Regions from separate parts of the Streptomyces sp. cg35 genome, predicted to be linked through region 1. Evidence: riboswitches for the same ligand, from Rfam matches in the RefSeq annotation. Region 1 holds a riboswitch; each other region holds the start of a gene.
The links. Region 1 has a riboswitch for cyclic di-AMP ahead of ACQUQD_RS16255 (NlpC/P60 family protein). Riboswitches for the same ligand answer to the same signal wherever they lie in the genome.
Positions count from the first base shown of each region.

Region 2: linked by a shared signal. The riboswitch ahead of ACQUQD_RS10720 (M23 family metallopeptidase) and the one ahead of ACQUQD_RS16255 (NlpC/P60 family protein) in region 1 are both predicted to bind cyclic di-AMP.
Region 3: linked by a shared signal. The riboswitch ahead of ACQUQD_RS21655 (M23 family metallopeptidase) and the one ahead of ACQUQD_RS16255 (NlpC/P60 family protein) in region 1 are both predicted to bind cyclic di-AMP.

Region 1 is NZ_CP191268.1:3,571,476-3,577,534, forward strand. It holds gene pcrA (DNA helicase PcrA) at 1-1,615, opposite strand, end outside; cyclic di-AMP (ydaO/yuaA leader) riboswitch at 2,019-2,173, shown strand; gene ACQUQD_RS16255 (NlpC/P60 family protein) at 2,181-3,371, shown strand; gene ACQUQD_RS16260 (tellurite resistance/C4-dicarboxylate transporter family protein) at 3,397-4,371, shown strand; gene ACQUQD_RS16265 (hypothetical protein) at 4,349-4,702, opposite strand; gene ACQUQD_RS16270 (NlpC/P60 family protein) at 5,068-6,059, shown strand, end outside.
Region 2 is NZ_CP191268.1:2,320,382-2,326,440, forward strand. It holds gene ACQUQD_RS10705 (GNAT family N-acetyltransferase) at 1-2,124, opposite strand, end outside; gene ACQUQD_RS10710 (HPr family phosphocarrier protein) at 2,314-2,595, shown strand; gene ACQUQD_RS10715 (GntR family transcriptional regulator) at 2,801-3,487, opposite strand; gene ACQUQD_RS10720 (M23 family metallopeptidase) at 3,711-4,499, opposite strand; cyclic di-AMP (ydaO/yuaA leader) riboswitch at 4,512-4,676, opposite strand; gene ACQUQD_RS10725 (M16 family metallopeptidase) at 4,914-6,059, opposite strand, start outside.
Region 3 is NZ_CP191268.1:4,757,698-4,763,756, forward strand. It holds gene ACQUQD_RS21640 (PLP-dependent cysteine synthase family protein) at 1-884, shown strand, start outside; gene ACQUQD_RS21645 (MFS transporter) at 884-2,122, shown strand; gene ACQUQD_RS21650 (PP2C family protein-serine/threonine phosphatase) at 2,290-3,393, shown strand; cyclic di-AMP (ydaO/yuaA leader) riboswitch at 3,638-3,796, shown strand; gene ACQUQD_RS21655 (M23 family metallopeptidase) at 3,808-4,848, shown strand; gene ACQUQD_RS21660 (aldo/keto reductase) at 5,032-5,988, shown strand; gene ACQUQD_RS21665 (PrsW family intramembrane metalloprotease) at 6,002-6,059, opposite strand, start outside.

The sequences.
Region 1 (6,059 bases):
GGGTGTTGAACCGCTTCACGGCGTTCGTCGAGCGGGCCGCCATGCCGTACGCCTCGTCGACGCGGCGCAGTGCCTGCGGGAAGGAGATCTTCTCGCGCTGCGACAGTGCGTCGATCATGGCCTCGGCGCGGTCGCCGATGCCGCGCTTGGGCACGTTCAGGATGCGGCGCAGCGGGACGGAGTCCTCGGGGTTCGACAGGACCCGCAGGTAGGCGAGGACGTCCCGGACCTCCTTGCGCTCGTAGAAGCGGACGCCGCCGACGACCTTGTAGGGCAGGCCGACGCGGATGAAGATCTCTTCGAAGACACGGGACTGCGCGTTCGTCCGGTAGAAGACGGCGACGTCGCCGGCCTTCGCGTCGCCCGCGTCCGTGAGCCGGTCGATCTCCTCGGCGACGAACTGGGCCTCGTCGTGCTCGGTGTCCGCGACGTAGCCGGTGATCTGGGCGCCCGCGCCCGCGTTGGTCCACAGGTTCTTGGGGCGGCGCGACTCGTTGCGCTCGATGACCGCGTTGGCCGCGGAGAGGATCGTCTGGGTGGAGCGGTAGTTCTGCTCCAGCAGGATCGTCGTCGCGTCCGTGTAGTCCTCCTCGAACTGGAGGATGTTGCGGATCGTGGCGCCGCGGAACGCGTAGATGGACTGGTCGGCGTCACCCACGACGCAGAGCTCGGCGGGGTCCGCGTCGTTGCCCTCCGCGTCCTGGGCCGGGCCGACGAGCTCGCGCACCAGCGCGTACTGCGCGTGGTTCGTGTCCTGGTACTCGTCGACCAGGACGTGGCGGAAGCGGCGGCGGTAGTGCTCGGCGACGTCGGGGAACGCGCGCAGCAGGTTCACCGTCGTCATGATCAGGTCGTCGAAGTCCAGCGCGTTGGCCTCGCGCAGCCGCGACTGGTACATCGCGTAGGCCTGGGCGAGCGTCTTCTCGAATCCGTCGGCGGCCTGGCCGGCGAAGTCCTCCTCGTCGATCAGCTCGTTCTTCAGGTTCGAGATCTTGGCGCTGAAGGACTTCGGCGGGAACTTCTTCGGGTCGAGGTCCAGGTCGCGGCAGACCAGGGCCATCAGGCGCTTGCTGTCGGCGGCGTCGTAGATCGAGAACGACGAGGTGAAGCCGAGCTTCTTCGACTCGCGGCGCAGGATGCGCACGCAGGCGCTGTGGAAGGTCGAGACCCACATGGCGTTGGCCCGCGGGCCGACGAGGGACTCGACGCGCTCCTTCATCTCGCCCGCGGCCTTGTTCGTGAACGTGATCGCGAGGATCTGGCCGGGGTGCACGCCGCGCTCGGCCAGCAGGTAGGCGATGCGGTGGGTGAGGACGCGGGTCTTGCCGGAGCCGGCGCCCGCGACGATGAGCAGTGGGGTGCCGCCGTGCACGACGGCCGCCCGCTGGTTCTCGTTCAGCCCGTCGAGGAGGGCCGCCGGGTCGAGGGCCGGGCGGGGGGCGCCGTCGCGGTAGTAGGCGTCCCTGGCCGGGGGCACGTCGAACTTCCCGCCGAACAGGTCGTCCGGGATCGGCTCCGGCGCGGGGCCGTCGTGCTCGTCCTCGGGCGGCGGCGGGGGCTCCTCCGCGCCGCGCTGGAGGCTGGCCAGGAAGTTGTCGTCAAAGAGGCTGCTCATCGCTCTACGAGTCTAGGCCGCCCCACTGACACCCCGCCGCCGCCTTCACCACACCGCCCGTCCGAGCAGGTCAGCGGCTTCGGAACGCGCGGGTCGGCCGGGCCCGGACACCGGACGCCCCCTCGTCACACTCCATGACGACACCTTCACAAATAGTGAGTGAAGCCCACACACTCCCGCATCCCCGACAAGCGCATGGACGAAATGCGAACAAATCGCCGCAGACCATGAGGGGTTGGCCGCATACGGCCAGGTGCGGGGCCGCGGAGTCGCCAAGGTCACGAAAATGTATCGGGCATATCGAACATCAACCTTCACAGCAGCAACACGAGTTGGCTACGGTGCTGCGCGGGCAGCCCGTCCCCCCGCTCGCGAACAACGCGGCGACCGGGCAGCCCCCGCTGAGTTCCGTACGCCGAGAGGCAGGGAACCGGGGACCCAACCGACCTTGGGGTGAATCGACTCAACGGCCCGGCACCATCGGGCAGTTGACCGTAGGGCAGCCTTCCGTACGCCCGAACCCGACAGCTAACCCGGTAGGCGGACCACGGAAGGAGTCGCCTCCTTGGCGTCGCACCGCAAGCCGCGCACCCGCTCCCGGATGTCGGGCGGCCTTCGCACCACCCCCGCGGTCGGGATCACGACCGCCGCCCTCACCTCGGTGGCCCTGCTCTCGCAGACGGCACAGGCCGCCCCCGCGCAGCCGGCCAGGCCGAGCCTCGAAGAGGTGCAGAAGAAGGTCGACACCCTGTACCGGCAGGCCGAGGTCGCCACGCAGAAGTACAACTCCGCCAAGGAGCAGACCGACAGCAAGAAGAAGCAGGTCGACCAGCTCCTCGACGACATCGCGCAGCGCACCGAGAAGATGAACGCGGCCCGCCAGGACCTGGGCCGGTTCGCCGCCGAGCAGTACCGCTCGGGCGGGGTCAGCGACACCGCGACGATGTTCCTCGCCGACGACCCCGAGGACTACTTCGCGCAGAACCACCTGATGAGCCGGATGACCGCCAGCCAGAAGAAGGCGGTCGACGACTACCAGGAGCAGCAGCGCGCGACCGCGAAGAAGCGCACCGAGGCGCAGGAGAACCTCCAGCAGCTCACCTCCTCGCAGACCGAGCTGAAGACCTCGAAGCAGAGCGTGCAGTCCAAGCTCTCCGACGCGCGCCGGCTGCTGTCCGAGCTGACGGCCGAGGAGAAGCAGCGGCTCGCGGCGATCGAGAAGAAGAAGGAAGAGGCGGCCCGCAAGAAGGCCGCCGAGCTCGCCCAGAAGCAGAAGGCCGAGGAGGAGCAGAAGCGGAAGGCGGCCGAGGAGGCGGCCCGGCAGGAGGACGGCTCGGGTACGTCGTCCGGATCGGGGTCCGGCTCGTCCGGCTCGTCCGGCTCGTCGTCGACCTACGCGGCCAAGGCGGCGAAGGCGCTGGCGTTCGCCAAGTCCCAGGAGGGCAAGCCGTACGTGTGGGGCGCCACGGGCCCGGACTCGTACGACTGCTCGGGGCTGACCCAGGCGGCCTGGAAGGCGGCGGGCATCTCGCTGCCGCGCACCACCTGGGACCAGGTGGAGGTCGGCACGACCGTCCCGCTCTCCGACATCCAGCCGGGTGACCTGGTCTTCTTCTACGACGACATCAGCCACGTCGGCCTCTACCTCGGCGACGGCATGATGATCCACGCGCCGAAGCCGGGGGCGTACGTCCGCGAGGAGTCCATCTACTACGACGGCACGGGGTCGATCCACAGCGTGGTGCGCCCCGCCTGACCGGATCCGCGGTTACGTTCGGGCGGTGCAGCACCGCCCGGACGTGATCCCGCAGTCCTTCTGGTCCCAGCTCCCGCCCGCCGCCGGTGCCGCCGTGATGGCGACCGGCATCGTCTCGGTCGGGTTCCGGCTGACCGGGTACGCCGTCCTGTCCGGTGTCTTCCTGGTCCTTGCCGCGGCGCTCTGGGCGGTGCTGGCCTGCGATTTCCTGCTCCGTCTCGTCCGCGACCGCGGCCGCTGGGAGCGCGAGGCGGACACGCCGCCCGCGCTGACCGCGGTCGCGGCGACGTGCGTCCTCGGCACCCGGCTCTCGCTGGCGGGCCTGCAGGCGCTCGCCGAGGCGCTGCTGGTGATCGCCGCGCTCGTGTGGCCCGTGCTGCTCCTCGCCGTCGTCCGCCACTGGAAACCGCGGATGCCGGGGCTCGTCTTCCTCGTCTGCGTGGCGACCCAGAGCCTGGCCGTGCTCGGGGCGACGCTGTCGGCGGAGCTGGGCGTGGCCTGGCTCGGCCACGCGGCGGTGGTGGTGTTCTGGTGCGGGATCGTGCTGTACGTCGTCGCGTTCGCCCGGTTCGACCGCCGGCAGGTGTTCGAGGGGGCCGGGGACCACTGGATCGCGGGCGGGGCGCTGGGGATCTCGGCGCTCGCGGCGGCCCGGCTGGTGCTCGCCGGGCGGGCCGGTGACCTCTGGAACTCCGACGTCACCGGGGTGCTGCGCGACATGTGCGGGGTGCTGCTCGCGCTCGACCTGGCCTGGTACGTGGTGCTCGCGGTGGCGGAGGTGCTGGAGCCGCGGTTCACGTACGACGTGCGGCGCTGGTCGACGGTGTTCCCGATGGGGGTGACGGCCGTGGCCACGCTCTCCGTGGCCACCGCCGTCGAGACGTCCTGGCTCAAGGGGCCGGGACAGGTGCTGTTGTGGATCGCGGTGGCCGTCTGGCTGGTCACCGCGGTGGGGGCGGCCCGCTCGGCCGGGGCCGTCAGGTCCAGAGCACGGCGATGAAGATGTTGGCCACGGTGAGGCCGCCGACCGCCGCGAACAGGCCCTTCTCCGCCTTCTCCTCGTCGCGCTTCACGTAGACGATGCCGAGGATGACGATCAGGATCGCCAGCTTCACGCCGATCTTGATGTTGTTCACGGTGTTGTCGTCGGCCTGATGGAGGCCGACCAGGGCGACACCGGTCACCAGCATGGTCAGGGCGCCGTGCAGCATGGCCTTGTTGAAGCGGGCCGTGCCCTGCCCCATCGCCGACATCTGCGTGAGGAAGCCGCCGAGCAGCGAGGCGATGCCGATGATGTGCAGGCCGACGAAGAGATGGATGAGTACGTCCATGCTGCGGAGCCTAACGGGACGCCTGTGTCGTCCCGACACCGATCCCCCGTAGCCCTCGCGGACGACTTCGGGCCGCTTCGGGCCACTACGCGCACCTGTCCATCACTCTCTGCCACCAGCCGTAACAAACAAGCCAGTTCCTAACAATCCGGCGCCAACCCGTTACGCAGAGGTTTAGCGTCCTTCCTCAGGTGACCGGCTCCCCACCGCCGCCCGGGCCAGGGGCGGCAGTCGGACACCACCGCCGAGAAAGGTCCGGCGGCGGCCCGCTCCCCCTGTGCGGGCCGCCGCCGGACGCGCGATCGGCGCCCCTCACGCAGCAGTACGTGCAGGCAGGCAGTACGACCGGAAGGACGTGGCACTTCGTGCCGGCAGCGCATCGCAAGCCGAAACAGCGTTCGTTCAGTGGCAGTACGGTCCGCACCGCGGCCACCCTCGCTCTCGCCTCCGCGGCGACCACCATCGCCTTCGACGGCGGTGCGGCGCACGCGGAGCCGAACCTCAGCCCCGCTCAGGTGAAGGCGAAGGTCGACAGGCTCTACCAGGAGGCGGAGGTCGCCACCGAGAAGTACAACGGCGCGAAGGAGAAGGCGGGCAAGGCCCGCAAGAAGGTGGACTCGCTGCAGGACGAGGCGTCCCGCCGGACGGAGTCGCTCAACACGCAGCGCCAGCAACTGGGTGCGGTCGCGGCGGCGCAGTACCGCACGGGCGGCGTGGACCCGTCCGTACAGCTGCTGCTGTCCTCCACGCCCGACCGCTATCTCGACGAGGCGTCCTTCACGAACCGCGTCGGCACCCGCCAGGCCGCCACGATCACCCGCGTCCGCAAGGAGCTGCGCGAGATCGACCAGCTGCACACCCAGGCCGACGGCTCCCTCTCCGAACTGCGAGCCAAGCAGAAGGAGTTGGAGAAGCAGAAGAAGACGGTGACGAAGAAGCTGGCGGACGCCCGGCAGCTGCTCGACCGGCTCACCCCGGCGGACCGGGACCTCACCACGGCCGACGGCGGCGACCGCGCCTCCCGCTCCACGCCCCGGGGGAAGGTGGGCACGGCCCCCAACTCCCGTGCCCAGGCGGCCATCGCCTTCGCACACAACGCGCTCGGCAGCCCGTACGTCTGGGGCGCCACCGGCCCGAACGCCTTCGACTGCTCGGGCCTGACGCAGGCCGCGTACCGCTCGGCGGGCGTCTCGCTGCCGCGCACCACGTACGCGCAGATCAACGCGGGGCAGCGGGTCTCGAAGTCCCAACTGCAGCCGGGCGACCTGGTGTTCTTCTACTCCGGCATCAGCCATGTCGGGCTCTACATCGGCAACGGGCAGATGATCCACGCGCCGAACCCGAGCGCGCCCGTGCG
Region 2 (6,059 bases), 1.3 Mb from region 1:
CTTGGCGAGCAGCTCAGTGATGAGGTCGGCGGCCCCGGACTCGTCGATGCCGTCGTACTCGGGCACCTTGCCGGGCTCGGCCGCGTCGCGCCGCCACTGGGCGTACTTCACGACTTCGGAGAGGGCGTGGACGGCGCGCTCGGCCGCGGGGTAGGCGGGGATGAGGCGCGGGGTGCCTTCGGGGGTGTCGGCTGTCGCGGGGAGCGGCCTGGGCGTCTGGGTGTCGGGGGCGTCCGGGGCGTTGGGGCCGGTGCTGGTCGCGGCGGAGAGGGCCTCGGCGAGGCCGCCCAGTTCGACGTGGACGACGAGCACGGGCTTCGTGGGCGCTGCCGCGGCGGCGGCGCTCAGGGCCGCCGCCAGCTCGGCGTCCTCGGTGGGGCCCTCCCCCACCGCGGGCATCGCGGTGACGACGACCGCGTCGGTCTTGTCGTCGGCGAGCGCCTCGTCGAGGGCCGCGCGGAAGTCCGCCGCGGAGGCGGCCGTGGTCAGGTCCCGGGGCGTCTTGGGACGCAGTCCCTCGGAGAGGCACACGTCGTAGGTCAGCAGGCCGAGCGACTCGGAGTTGCCCAGGATGGCGACGCGCGGTCCGGCGGGCAGCGGCTGGCGGGCCAGGAGGAGACCGGTGTCGACGAGCTCGGTGATCGTGTCGACCCGGATGACGCCGGCCTGCCGCAGCAGCGCGGAGACCGTGGCGTACGGGAGGCGGGTGGCGCGTACGGCGTGCCCTGTGGGGGCGATGCCGCTGTGCCGGGCGCCCTGGACGACCACGAGGGGCTTGGCGGCGGCGGTACGGCGGGCGAGGCGGGTGAACTTGCGCGGGTTGCCGATGGATTCGAGGTACATGAGGGCGACGTCCGTGTCCGGGTCGTCGTACCAGTACTGAAGGACGTCGTTCCCGGAGACGTCGGCGCGGTTGCCCGCGGAGACGAACGTCGAGATCCCCGTGGCGCCGGTCACTCCTCCGCCCCGTCGGTGCAGGCGGGCCAGCAGGGCGATGCCGATGGCGCCGGACTGGGCGAACAGGCCGATGCGGCCGGGGCGGGGCATCTCGGGGGCGAGCGAGGCGTTGAGTCGTACGTCCGGGGACGTGTTGACGACGCCGAACGCGTTCGGCCCGACGATGCGCATTCCGTAGGTGCGGGCCTGGCGCACCAGTTCCCGCTGGCGCTCGCGGCCCTCGGCGCCGCTCTCGGCGTATCCGGCGGAGACCACGACCAGGCCCTGCACACCCCGTTCACCGCACTCGGCGACGACGTCGGGCACGTGCGGCGCGGGTACGGCGACGACGGCCAGGTCGACGGGCTCGGCCGGGTCGATGTCGCGGACGCAACGGTGCGCGGGAACGCCGTCGACCTCGGTCAGGTCCTCGGGGAACGCCTTGTTCACCGCATACAGGCGGCCCGTGAAGCCCGCGTCCTTGAGGTTGTCCAGAACGCTGCGGCCCACTCCTCCGGGTGCCCGCCCCACGCCGATCACCGCGACGGAGCCGGGGGCGAGGAGCCGCTGCACGGAACGGGCCTCGGCACGCTGCTCACGGGCGCGCTGCACCGCGAGGGACGCCTCCGTGGGCTCCAGGTCGAACTCCAGGCGGACGACGCCGTCCTCGAAGCTGCGCTTCTGGGTGTATCCGGCGTCCGTGAACACCTTGATCATTTTGGTGTTGGCGGGGAGCACCTCGGCGGCGAACCGGCGGATGCCGCGCTCCCGGGCGACGGCGGCGATGTGCTCCAGAAGGGCGGACGCCACGCCGCGCCCCTGATGGGCGTCCTGCACGAGGAAGGCGACCTCGGCCTCGTCGGCGGGCGCGGAGGCGGGTCTGCCGTTCGGGTCGATCCGGTCGTAGCGGACGGTCGCGATGAACTCGCCGCCCACCGTGGCGGCCAGGCCGACGCGGTCCACGTAGTCGTGATGGGTGAAGCGGTGGACGTCTTTGTCGGACAGACGGGGGTAGGGCGCGAAGAAGCGGTAGTACTTCGACTCGTCCGAGACCTGCTCGTAGAAGCTGGTCAGGCGCTCGGCGTCGTCGGTGGTGATGGGCCTGATCCGGGCGGTGCCGCCGTCGCGCAGCACGACGTCGGCCTCCCAGTGGGCGGGGTAGGCGTGCCGGTCCGACGGGGTCTCCATGCCGCAAGGGTAGGGCTGGCCACCGACAAGCGGGCGACAGTCGTACGGGTCGCGGCCCGCGCGCGTGGGAGGCAGGCTATGGAAGGCCGAAGGGCAGTGCTCGGAGGGGACCTGGGTCCGCGTCGAGCACGCTCCACGGTGTGTGAGAATGGTCTAGACAACCGTGAGACACCTGAAGGGCAGCATCACATGGCTGAGCGCCGCGTCAACGTCGGCTGGGCCGAGGGCCTCCACGCCCGCCCCGCCTCCATCTTCGTCCGCGCGGCCACGGCGGCCGGCGTCCCCGTGACGATCGCCAAGGCTGACGGCAACCCGGTCAACGCCGCCTCCATGCTCGCGGTGCTGGGCCTGGGCGCCCAGGGCGGCGAGGAGATCGTCCTGGCCTCCGACGCCGAGGGTGCGGACGCCGCGCTCGACCGTCTGGCGAAGCTGGTCTCCGAGGGCCTCGAGGAGCTTCCCGAGACCGTCTGATCCCATCAGTTCGGCGGAGCCGCGCGTTTCCCTTCGAGGGCGCGCGGCTCCGCCGTTTTCGCATTCGGACACCACCGCGCGAAATTCAAGCACGCCGAATAGGGCAGCAGAATTACACCGCACTGGACGTCTTTAATCAGGGCGGCAAAAGATACTGCGCGGCTCATTCGATGAATACCGCACTTCTTTGTATACGGCCCCCCTGTTAATGCTGGAGCCCCGCCGTGTTTACGGCATGTTGCGAAGTCCTCACACGGTCGCCCGCGCGGGGGACGCGCAGCCGGTGGGCCGTGACGGCGCGCTCGGTGTGCAGGGCGGTCAGGGAGCGGGCCCGCTCGGCGTCGCCGCGGGCCACCGCGTCCACGATGGCGCCGTGCTCCGCCCAGGAATCGCCCGGCTGGGCCGGGGTCTCGACGGCGTACATCCACGCGATCTTGTGCCGGAGCTGGGTGAGCAGGGTGATCAGGCCGGGGCTTCCCGAGGCCTGTGCGAGGGTCTCGTGGAACCAGCCGCCCAGGGAGCGCAGATCCTCGCTCTGGCCCCGCCTGGAGCGCTCCTGCCCCAGCCTGACCAGGCCACGCAGCACCTTGAGGTGGGCCTCGGTGCGGCGCTGCGCGGCGCGTGCGGCACCCAGCGGCTCCAGCAGCATGCGGATCTCCAGCAGGTCGGCGGCCTCCTGCTCGGTGGGTTCGGCCACGCACGCGCCCGCGTGCCTGCGCGTGACGACGAAGCCCTCGGCCTCCAGGGTGCGCAGCGCCTCGCGGACCGGGACGCGCGAGACCCCGTAGCGGCGCGCGAGCAGTTCCTCGGTGAGCCTGCTGCCGCGCTCGTAGACACCCGCGACGATGTCGTCGCGGATCGCCGTGCATACCGAGTGCGCGGGAATGCGCATGACCCGACCTCCGCCTTAATCCCCGCGAAACGCGGTCGATTGACGCCCGTGCAAGCGCGATTGACACCTGTTCGACGCGCCCGCCCAGTGACTCTATTCCACCCTCCTTGAATTTCCGACGGCAGGCCGGAATCCATGGATATTTTTTGGACAGGAACGGCGTGCACACGCGAAAGCCCCGGCTCGGCGGCCGGGGCTTTCGGGGACTGCTGCTGCGGATGCGTCAGACGTTCACGCCGTGCGAGCGGAGGTACGCGACGGGGTCCATGTCGGAGCCGTAGTCGGGGGTCGTGCGGGCCTCGAAGTGGAGGTGCGGGCCCGTGACGTTGCCGGTGGCGCCGGAGAGGCCTATCTGCTGGCCGGGGGTGACGGCCTGGCCGACGGAGACACCGATGGACGACAGGTGACCGTACTGGGTGTACGTGCCGTCGTTCATCTTGATCACGATGTTGTTGCCGTACGCGCCGCCCCAGCCGGCCTCGACGACGGTGCCGGAGCCCACGGCGTGCACGGAGGTGCCGCTCGCCGCGTGGAAGTCGATGCCGGTGTGGCTGCCGGAGGACCACAGGCCGCTGCTCGCCTTGTAGGCGGTGGAGACGTAGGAGCCGGTGATCGGTGCCACGAAGGAGTTGAGGCGCTTGCGCTCGGCCTCACGGGCGGCGCGCTCCTTGGCCTCGCGCTCCTTCTTGGCCTTCGCCTCGGCCTCGCGCTTGGCCTCCTCGGCCTTCTTCTTCGCCTCGGCCTCGGCCTTCTTCTTGGCGGCGGCTTCAGCGGCGGCCTTCTTCTGCGCGGAGGCCTGCGCGTCGATCTGGTCGGCCAGGGAGTCGCCGATGGCGATGGCCTGGGTCAGGCCGTTCTGGTCGGCGGCCGCGTTGTCGGCGGCGAGAGCGGGGGCGGCGAGGCCTCCGAGGACACCGGTCGTGGTGATCGCCGCGACACCCGCGACCTGCGCGGTGGTACGCGTGAGACGGCTGGGACGACGGTGCTTCCCGGTGGCACGGGTGAACGCCATGAAGTGGCTGGTCCTTTCCTTCCCTCTCGCCTACCGGGTTAGCTGACGGGTTCGGAGCAGGAAGGTCTCCTACGGACACCCTCCCCGTACGGGAAGAGCGTCCGATTCACCCCAGGGACTGCGATGGGTCCCCGGCTCCCCTGGCTCGCGCCGTGGGGGACTCGGCGATGACTGTCCGGTGTCGCGGGCGCGACGTAGGTCTGGCGGACAGCCGGACCGACGCTAAACGGGACATCTTTTAATCAACAAACGGATCCCGGCTTTTGTAGTGCATGCCACAGACCAGACAGGCAACCTCCGCCCCAATTCGGACATTCGTGATCCAAGGCCGGTCGTGGACGGACGTGAGCGACAGCACGAAGCCCCGGTGGTCGGCGTGACCATCGGGGCTTCGTGCGGCGTGCGGGACGGGGGTCAGCCCGTGACCACGGTCACCTCACCGATGCCGAGGGCCCTGACGGGCTCCTCGATCTGCGCGGCGTCGCCCACGAGGATCGTCACCAGCCGGTCGGCCGGGAAGGCGTTCACGACCGCCGCAGTGGCCTCCACGGTGCCCGTCTCGGCGAGTTGGCGGTACAGCCGGGCCTGGAAGTCGTCCGGCAGCTGCTGCTCGACCTGGTCGGCGAGGGTGCCCGCGACCGCCGCGGCCGTCTCGAACTTCAGCGGGGCCACACCCACCAGGTTCTGCACGGCCGTGTCGCGTTCCGCGTCCGTGAGGCCCTCGGCGGCCAGCGTGCGCAGGACCTTCCAGAGGTCGTCGAGCGCGGGTCCGGTGTTCGGAGTGTCCACGGAGCCGCTGATGGCGAGCATCGCCGCGCCCGTCCCGTCGGGCGCGGACCGCAGCACCTGGGCGAAGGACCGCACACCGTAGGTGTAGCCCTTCTCCTCGCGCAGGACGCGGTCCAGGCGCGAGGTGAGCGTGCCGCCGAGGCAGTACGTGCCGAGGATCTGCGCCGCCCACACGCGGTCGTGCTTGTCGGGCCCGATCCGGCCGATGAGCAGCTGCGTCTGCACCGCTCCCGGACGGTCCACGACGACGACCCGGCCGGTGTCGTCCGCGGTGACCGGCGGCGCCGGGCGCGGCTCGCTCGTGTCGCCGGTCCAGGCGCCGAGCGTGTCCGCGAGGAGGGCGTCGAGGTCGGTGCCCGTCAGGTCGCCCACCACGACGACGGTCCCGGTGGCGGGACGTACGTGCTTCTCGTAGAAGGCGCGCACGGCCGCCGCGTCGATGGCGGCGACGGTCTCCTCGGTGCCCTGACGCGGGCGCGACATGCGCGAGCCGGCCGGGAAGAGCTGCCTGGAGAGCTCCTTGGCGGCGCGGCGGGCCGGGTTGGCGCTCTCGTGCGGGATCTCGTCCAGGCGGTTGCGGACGAGGCGCTCGATCTCGCTGTCCGCGAAGGCGGGCGCCCGCAGGGCGTCGGCCAGCAGGGCCAGCCCCTTGGGGAGGCGGGAGACCGGCACTTCCAGGGAGACGCGGACGCCGGGGTGGTCGGCGTGCGCGTCCAACGTGGCGCCGCAGCGCTCCAGTTCCGCCGCGAACTCCTCCGCGGAGTGCTTGTC
Region 3 (6,059 bases), 1.2 Mb from region 1:
GCGGCGCCATCGTCGAGTCGACGTCCGGCACGCTCGGCCTCGGGCTCGCGCTCGCCGGGGTGCACTACGGACACCCCGTGCACGTCGTCACCGACCCCGGTCTCGAACCCATCGTGGCGCGGATGCTCGCCGCGCACGGCGCCCGGGTGCACCGGGTGCACGAGCCGAGCCCGGTCGGCGGCTGGCAGCAGGCCCGGGTGGACCGGGTCGCCGCGCTGCTGGCCGAACTGCCGGGCGCCTGGTGCCCGAACCAGTACCACAACCCCGACAACCCGGCCGCGTACGCCCCACTGGCCGCCGAACTCGCCGAGCAGGTCGGTGAGTTCGACGTGCTGGTGTGCGCGGTGGGGACCGGTGGTCATTCGGCGGGGCTCGCCCGGGCGCTGCGCGGGCGGCACCGGATGCCCGCGCTCGAACTCGTCGGCGTCGACTCCGTCGCCTCCACCGTGTTCGGTCTGCCGGCCGGGCCGCGGCTGATGCGCGGGCTCGGCTCGTCCATCCACCCGGGCAACGTCGACCGGGCCGCGTTCGACGAGATCCACTGGATCGCCCCGGCGGAGGCGGTGCGCAGCGCGCGGCGGCTCGCCGAGCGGCAGTTCGCGACCGGCGGGTGGAGCGTGGGGGCGGTGGCGCTCGTGGCCGGGTGGCTGGCGCGGACCCGGCCCGCCGGGACGCGGATCGTCGCCGTCTTCCCCGACGGGCCGCACCGGTACTTCGACACGGTCTTCAGCGACGAGTTCTGCGCCGCGCACGGGCTGCTGGCGGGCGCGGTGGCCGAGGCCCCGCGGGCGGTGGCCGGGCCGGGCCCCGGCATCGAGAGCTGGTCGTACGTGCCGGGCCCCGCGGCCCGTGGCGCCCGCTGCGCGACGGAGGGGGCCCGCTGATGCCCGCGCCTCAACTCCTGGTCCGTACCCGCCGGTTCGAGCCCGCTGTCCAGCTCCTGTACGTCAACCAGTTCACCATCAACCTCGGCTTCTACATGCTGATGCCGTACCTGGCCGCGCATCTGTCGGGGGAACTGTCGCTCGCCGCCTGGGCGGTCGGGCTCGTGCTCGGGGTGCGGAACCTGTCGCAGCAGGGCATGTTCCTGGCCGGGGGCGCGCTCGCGGACCGGCTCGGCTTCAAGCCGATGATCATCGCCGGGTGCGCGCTGCGGACGGTCGGCTTCGGCGCGCTCGCCTTCGCGGACACCCTGCCGGTCCTGATCGCGGCGTCGGTCGCGACCGGACTCGCCGGCGCGCTGTTCAATCCGGCGGTGCGGGCGTACGTCGCCGCCGAGGCCGGTGAGGAGCGCCGCGTGGAGGCGTTCGCGCTGTTCAACGTCTACTACCAGGCGGGCATCCTGCTCGGGCCGCTCGTCGGGCTCGCCCTGACCGGCGTCGACTTCCGGCTGACGTGCGCGGTGTCGGCGGTGCTGTTCGCGGTGCTCTCGGTCGTGCAGGCGCTGCGGCTGCCCGTGCGGCGGCGGGCGGCGGCGGGCTCCGGTGACGAGGGGGGCCAGTGGCGGACGGTGCTCGGCAACCGTTCCTTCTGGCTGTTCTCGCTCGCGATGACCGGGTCGTACGTGCTGTCGTTCCAGGTCTATCTGGCCCTGCCGCTCGCCGTGGAGCGGCTGCTCGGCGGGGGCCGGGCCGGGCAGGTCGCGACCGGCGCCCTGTTCGTGGTGTCGGGGCTCGTGGCGCTGGCCGGGCAGCTGCGGATCACCGACTGGTGCCGGCGCACGTGGAGCCGTGAGCAGTGCCTGGTCGCCGGGCTCGGGCTGATGGGCGCCTCGTTCCTGGTGCCCGCGGCGGGCGGCGCGGGCCTGACCGGGGTGGCCGGGCTGCTGCTGTGCGCGGCGGGGCTCGCGGCGGCGACGGCCGTGCTCTACCCCTTCGAGATGGACACGGTGGTGTCGCTGGCGCGGGGGCGCTGGGTCGCCACGCACTACGGGCTCTACAACACGGTGTGCGGGATCGGGATCACCGTGGGGAACCTCGGCACCGGGGCGCTGATCGCGCGCTCCCCGGCCGGGGTGTGGTGGGCGCTGGCCGCTGTCGGGGCGGTCGGGGCCGTGGCGCTGCACCGGCTCGGGCGGGGTGGGCGGCTGGCGGAGGTGAAGGCGGGGGCCCTCGCGCCGTAGGGGCCCCGTGAGCCGAGATCGGGTGCGGGGCTCTCGCGGCGCCGCACCCCGCGGGCTCCCGGGACGCCTCACCCGGACGGACCCGTACTGGTCGCCCCGCGCCCCCTCCCCGGGAACCCTTGGTGAGACGCCGGAAACCGGGGCGCGGACGCGGCAGGAGACAACTGGTGGGGCAGCGCGGAGGGCGGCACAGACAGGTGGCGGACGCCAGCGTCACCCACGTCTTCCTGCGGCTGCTGCCGGCGCTGCTGATCATCGGCGGCGCGGTCTACGAGTACTGCACCCCGTCCGGGTTCTCCGGGGCTCCTTTGTTCAGCGCGGCGCCTCTGGTCGCCGCCCCGTTCTTCTCGCTGTCCGGGACGATCCTGGCCGGGGTCGGCTCGATCGGCGCCATAGCCGCCGTGCACGTCAGATACACGCGGGAGTTCGGCTCCCCGATCGTCACCGAGATGGTGACCGTGGCCACCGTGTGCCTGCTGGCCTGCTTCATCAACCGGATCGTGCGCCGCAGCGACGAACAGCTGGCCTCGGCGCGGCAGATCGCCGAGGCGGCCCAGTTCGCGGTGCTGCCGGAACCGGCCGGGCGGATCGGCGGCCTGGCCATCGCGGCGCGGTACGAGGCGGCGCAGGCCGGCGCGTTCATCGGCGGCGACCTGTACGCGGTGCAGGACACACCGCACGGGGTGCGGCTCGTCGTCGGGGACGTGCGGGGCAAGGGCATGGGCGCGGTCGCCGCGGTGGCCGTCGTCATCGGCGCCTTCCGGGAGGCCGCCGAGCAGGAGGGCAGCCTGGAGGCGGTCGCCCAGCGCCTGGAGCGGGCGCTGGCCCGGGAGGGCACCCGGCGTCGCGGCATCGACGACTTCGAGGGCTTCACCACCGCCGTGCTCGCCGAGATCCCGCACGGCGGCGACCTCCTGCGCGTCCTCAACCGCGGTCACCCCGAGCCGATCGTGCTGCTCGGCGACGGCACGGTCCGGGTGGTCAGGCCCGAGGAGGCGGCGCTGCCGCTGGGCCTCGGCGAGCTCGGTGCCTGGCCGGACCGGGCCACCGAGGCGGAGTTCCCGGCCGCGGCGACGCTGCTGCTGTACACCGACGGGCTCTCCGAGGCGCGGGACACGAAGGGCGCCTTCTACGACCCCGCGGACCGGCTCTCCGGGCGCATCTTCCCCGGCCCCGAGGAACTCCTCGCGGCACTGGCCGAAGAAGTACGCCGGCACACCGGAGGCGGCACCAAGGACGACATGGCGCTGCTCGCCGTGCACCGCCCTTGATCATTGTCACGAGCGGTGATCGAGCGACCCCCCTGCGCATAACAATTGACGCACCGTCAGGAAAAGGCATGTTTCCCGTGCGTCAAAATCGTCGGTCAACTCGCCCGATTCCGCCCGGTCGTGCCCCGTTAAGTCCAGGCCAAAGACGTGAACGATCAGTGGGAACGGCTTGGAAATACTGTCGGCTGTCTATTAACGTTCGATAACGCAGCGCGGTCGTCCCAGCCGTCACAAGCGACGGCTCCGTGCGCACACGCTTAATCCCGCAAGGGAGCCGGGGAACCACCAACTTGGGGTGAATCAGGCATCGTTCCGTCGCTTTTCGGGCGTCGGGCCGTGCTCGTAGGAGACCTTCCTGCTCCGAACCCGTCAGCTAACCCGGTAGGCGAGAAGGAAGGAAAGGAGAGCGCCCCCGTGGCGTCGAACCGGCCTGCCCCCGAGTTCTCCGGATTCTCCGCCGACTCCGCCCCCGGCGAGTTCGGCGTCGAGCAGGAGACCTGGGAGGAGTGGAATCCCACCGAGGAATCCGTCCGTCCCGTCCGCGGCAGGCACCGCGTGGCCCGTCAGCGCGGCGGACTCGCGCGCAGCTCCACCGTCCTCGGTGTCGGCGTGATCGCCGCCGTCGGCGCGGGCGGCATCGCCACCGCGCAGGGCGGCAAGCCCGCCGTCCAGATCTCCATGCCCGACCTGTCGGCGGTCAAGGACTCGCTGCCCGCGGCCAAGTCGCTGCCCGGAGTGGGCGCGCTCATATCCGACGACTCCGACTCCTCGTCCGGTGCCGCCTCGGCCGCCCCGCTCACCACGGTGGGCAACGGGCAGTCGGACGCGGGCGAGGCACTGCGGGCCCGCATCATGCAGCAGGCCGAGACGCAGCAGAACGCGGCCGACACCGCGGCGCAGGCCGCGGCCGAGGAGGCCGCTGCCAAGCAGGCCGCCCAGGAGGCCGCCGAGAAGCAGGCCGCGGCCGAGAAGAAGGAAGCCGCCGAGAAGAAGAAGGCGGAGGCGGAGGCCAAGGCGAAGGCCGAGGCCGAGCGCCTCGCCAAGCTGGCCAAGAGCTACAAGCTCCCGGTCGCCTCGTACACCCTCACCGGCACCTTCGGGCAGCCCGGATCCATGTGGTCCTCCGGCTACCACACGGGCCTCGACTTCGCGGCCTCCACCGGTACGCCGATCTACGCCATCCACGGCGGCACCGTCACCGAGGCCGGCTGGGCGGGCGCGTACGGCTACCGCACGGTCCTCACCCTCGACGACGGCACCGAGCTGTGGTTCTGCCACCAGTCGTCGATGAACGTCAGCGTCGGCCAGAAGGTCAGCACCGGCGACGTCATCGGCCGCGTGGGCGCCACCGGCAATGTCACCGGTGCCCACCTCCACCTGGAGGTCCACCCCGGCGGGGACGCCACCGGCGTCGACCCGGCGGCGTGGCTGCGCGACAAGGGCCTCACTCCCTGAGCCGCGTCCCCTCCCTCTGAGCCCCGTCTCTTCTCCGAGGCGGGCCTCTCCCTGAGTCATGCCTCCCTCCGAGGCGTGTCTCCTCCGAGTTCCGGCGGTCCTGGCGGCAACCCCCCGACGTCAGGGCTGCCGGTTTCGCATGCCCATGGAATACCGTCTTCCGCAAAGGCGTTGAAGCAGGGCATGACTTCTTCCCCTGCTCTGCGCAAGCTCGGCTCCTCCGACCTCGAGGTCTTCCCGCTCTCCCTCGGGGGGAACGTGTTCGGCTGGACAGCCGACGAGGCCACCTCCTTCGCGGTCCTCGACGCCTACACCGCCGGGGGCGGCAACTTCATCGACACCGCGGACTCGTACTCGTCCTGGGCCGAGGGGAACCACGGCGGCGAGTCCGAGACGATCATCGGCAAGTGGGTCAAGGCCCGCGGCAACCGCGACGACGTCGTCATCGCCACCAAGGTCGCCCGCCACCCCGACTTCAAGGGCCTGCGCGGCGACAACATCAAGGCCGCCGCCGACGCCTCGCTGAAGCGCCTGGGCACCGATCACATCGACCTGTACTACACGCACTTCGACGACGACGAGACCATCCCGGTCGAGGAGATCATCGGCGCGCTCGACGAGCTGGTGAAGGCGGGCAAGGTGCGCAACATCGCCGCCTCGAACATCTCGCCCGCCCGCCTGCAGGAGTCCCTCGACCTCTCCGACCGCGAGGGACTGGCCCGCTACGTCGCCCTCCAGCCGCACTACAACCTGGTCTCGCGCGACACGTACGAGGGCGAGCGGCAGGACATCGCCTCCCGTGCCGGGCTCGGCGTCGTCCCGTACTGGGGGCTCGCCGCCGGCTTCCTGACCGGCAAGTACCGCCCGGGGGTCACCGTCGACAGCGCGCGGGCCGCGGGCGCGGGCAAGCACCTGGAGAGCGAGCGCGGCCGCAAGGTGCTGACCGTCCTCGACGAGATCGCGCAGGCCCACGAAGCCGAGATCGCCACGGTCGCCCTGGCCTGGCTCGCCGCGCAGCCCACCGTGACGGCGCCGATCGCGTCCGCCCGCACGGTCGAGCAGCTCCCGGCGCTGCTCGCGGTCGCGGACCTGGAACTGACGGACGCGGACCTCACCCGCCTCACGAACGCGTCCGCCTGACGGCCCCGGCCCGTCAGGAGCGGTACGAGTGGTACGGGGGGTACGCGCTGTACGGGTGGTACGCGGGGCCC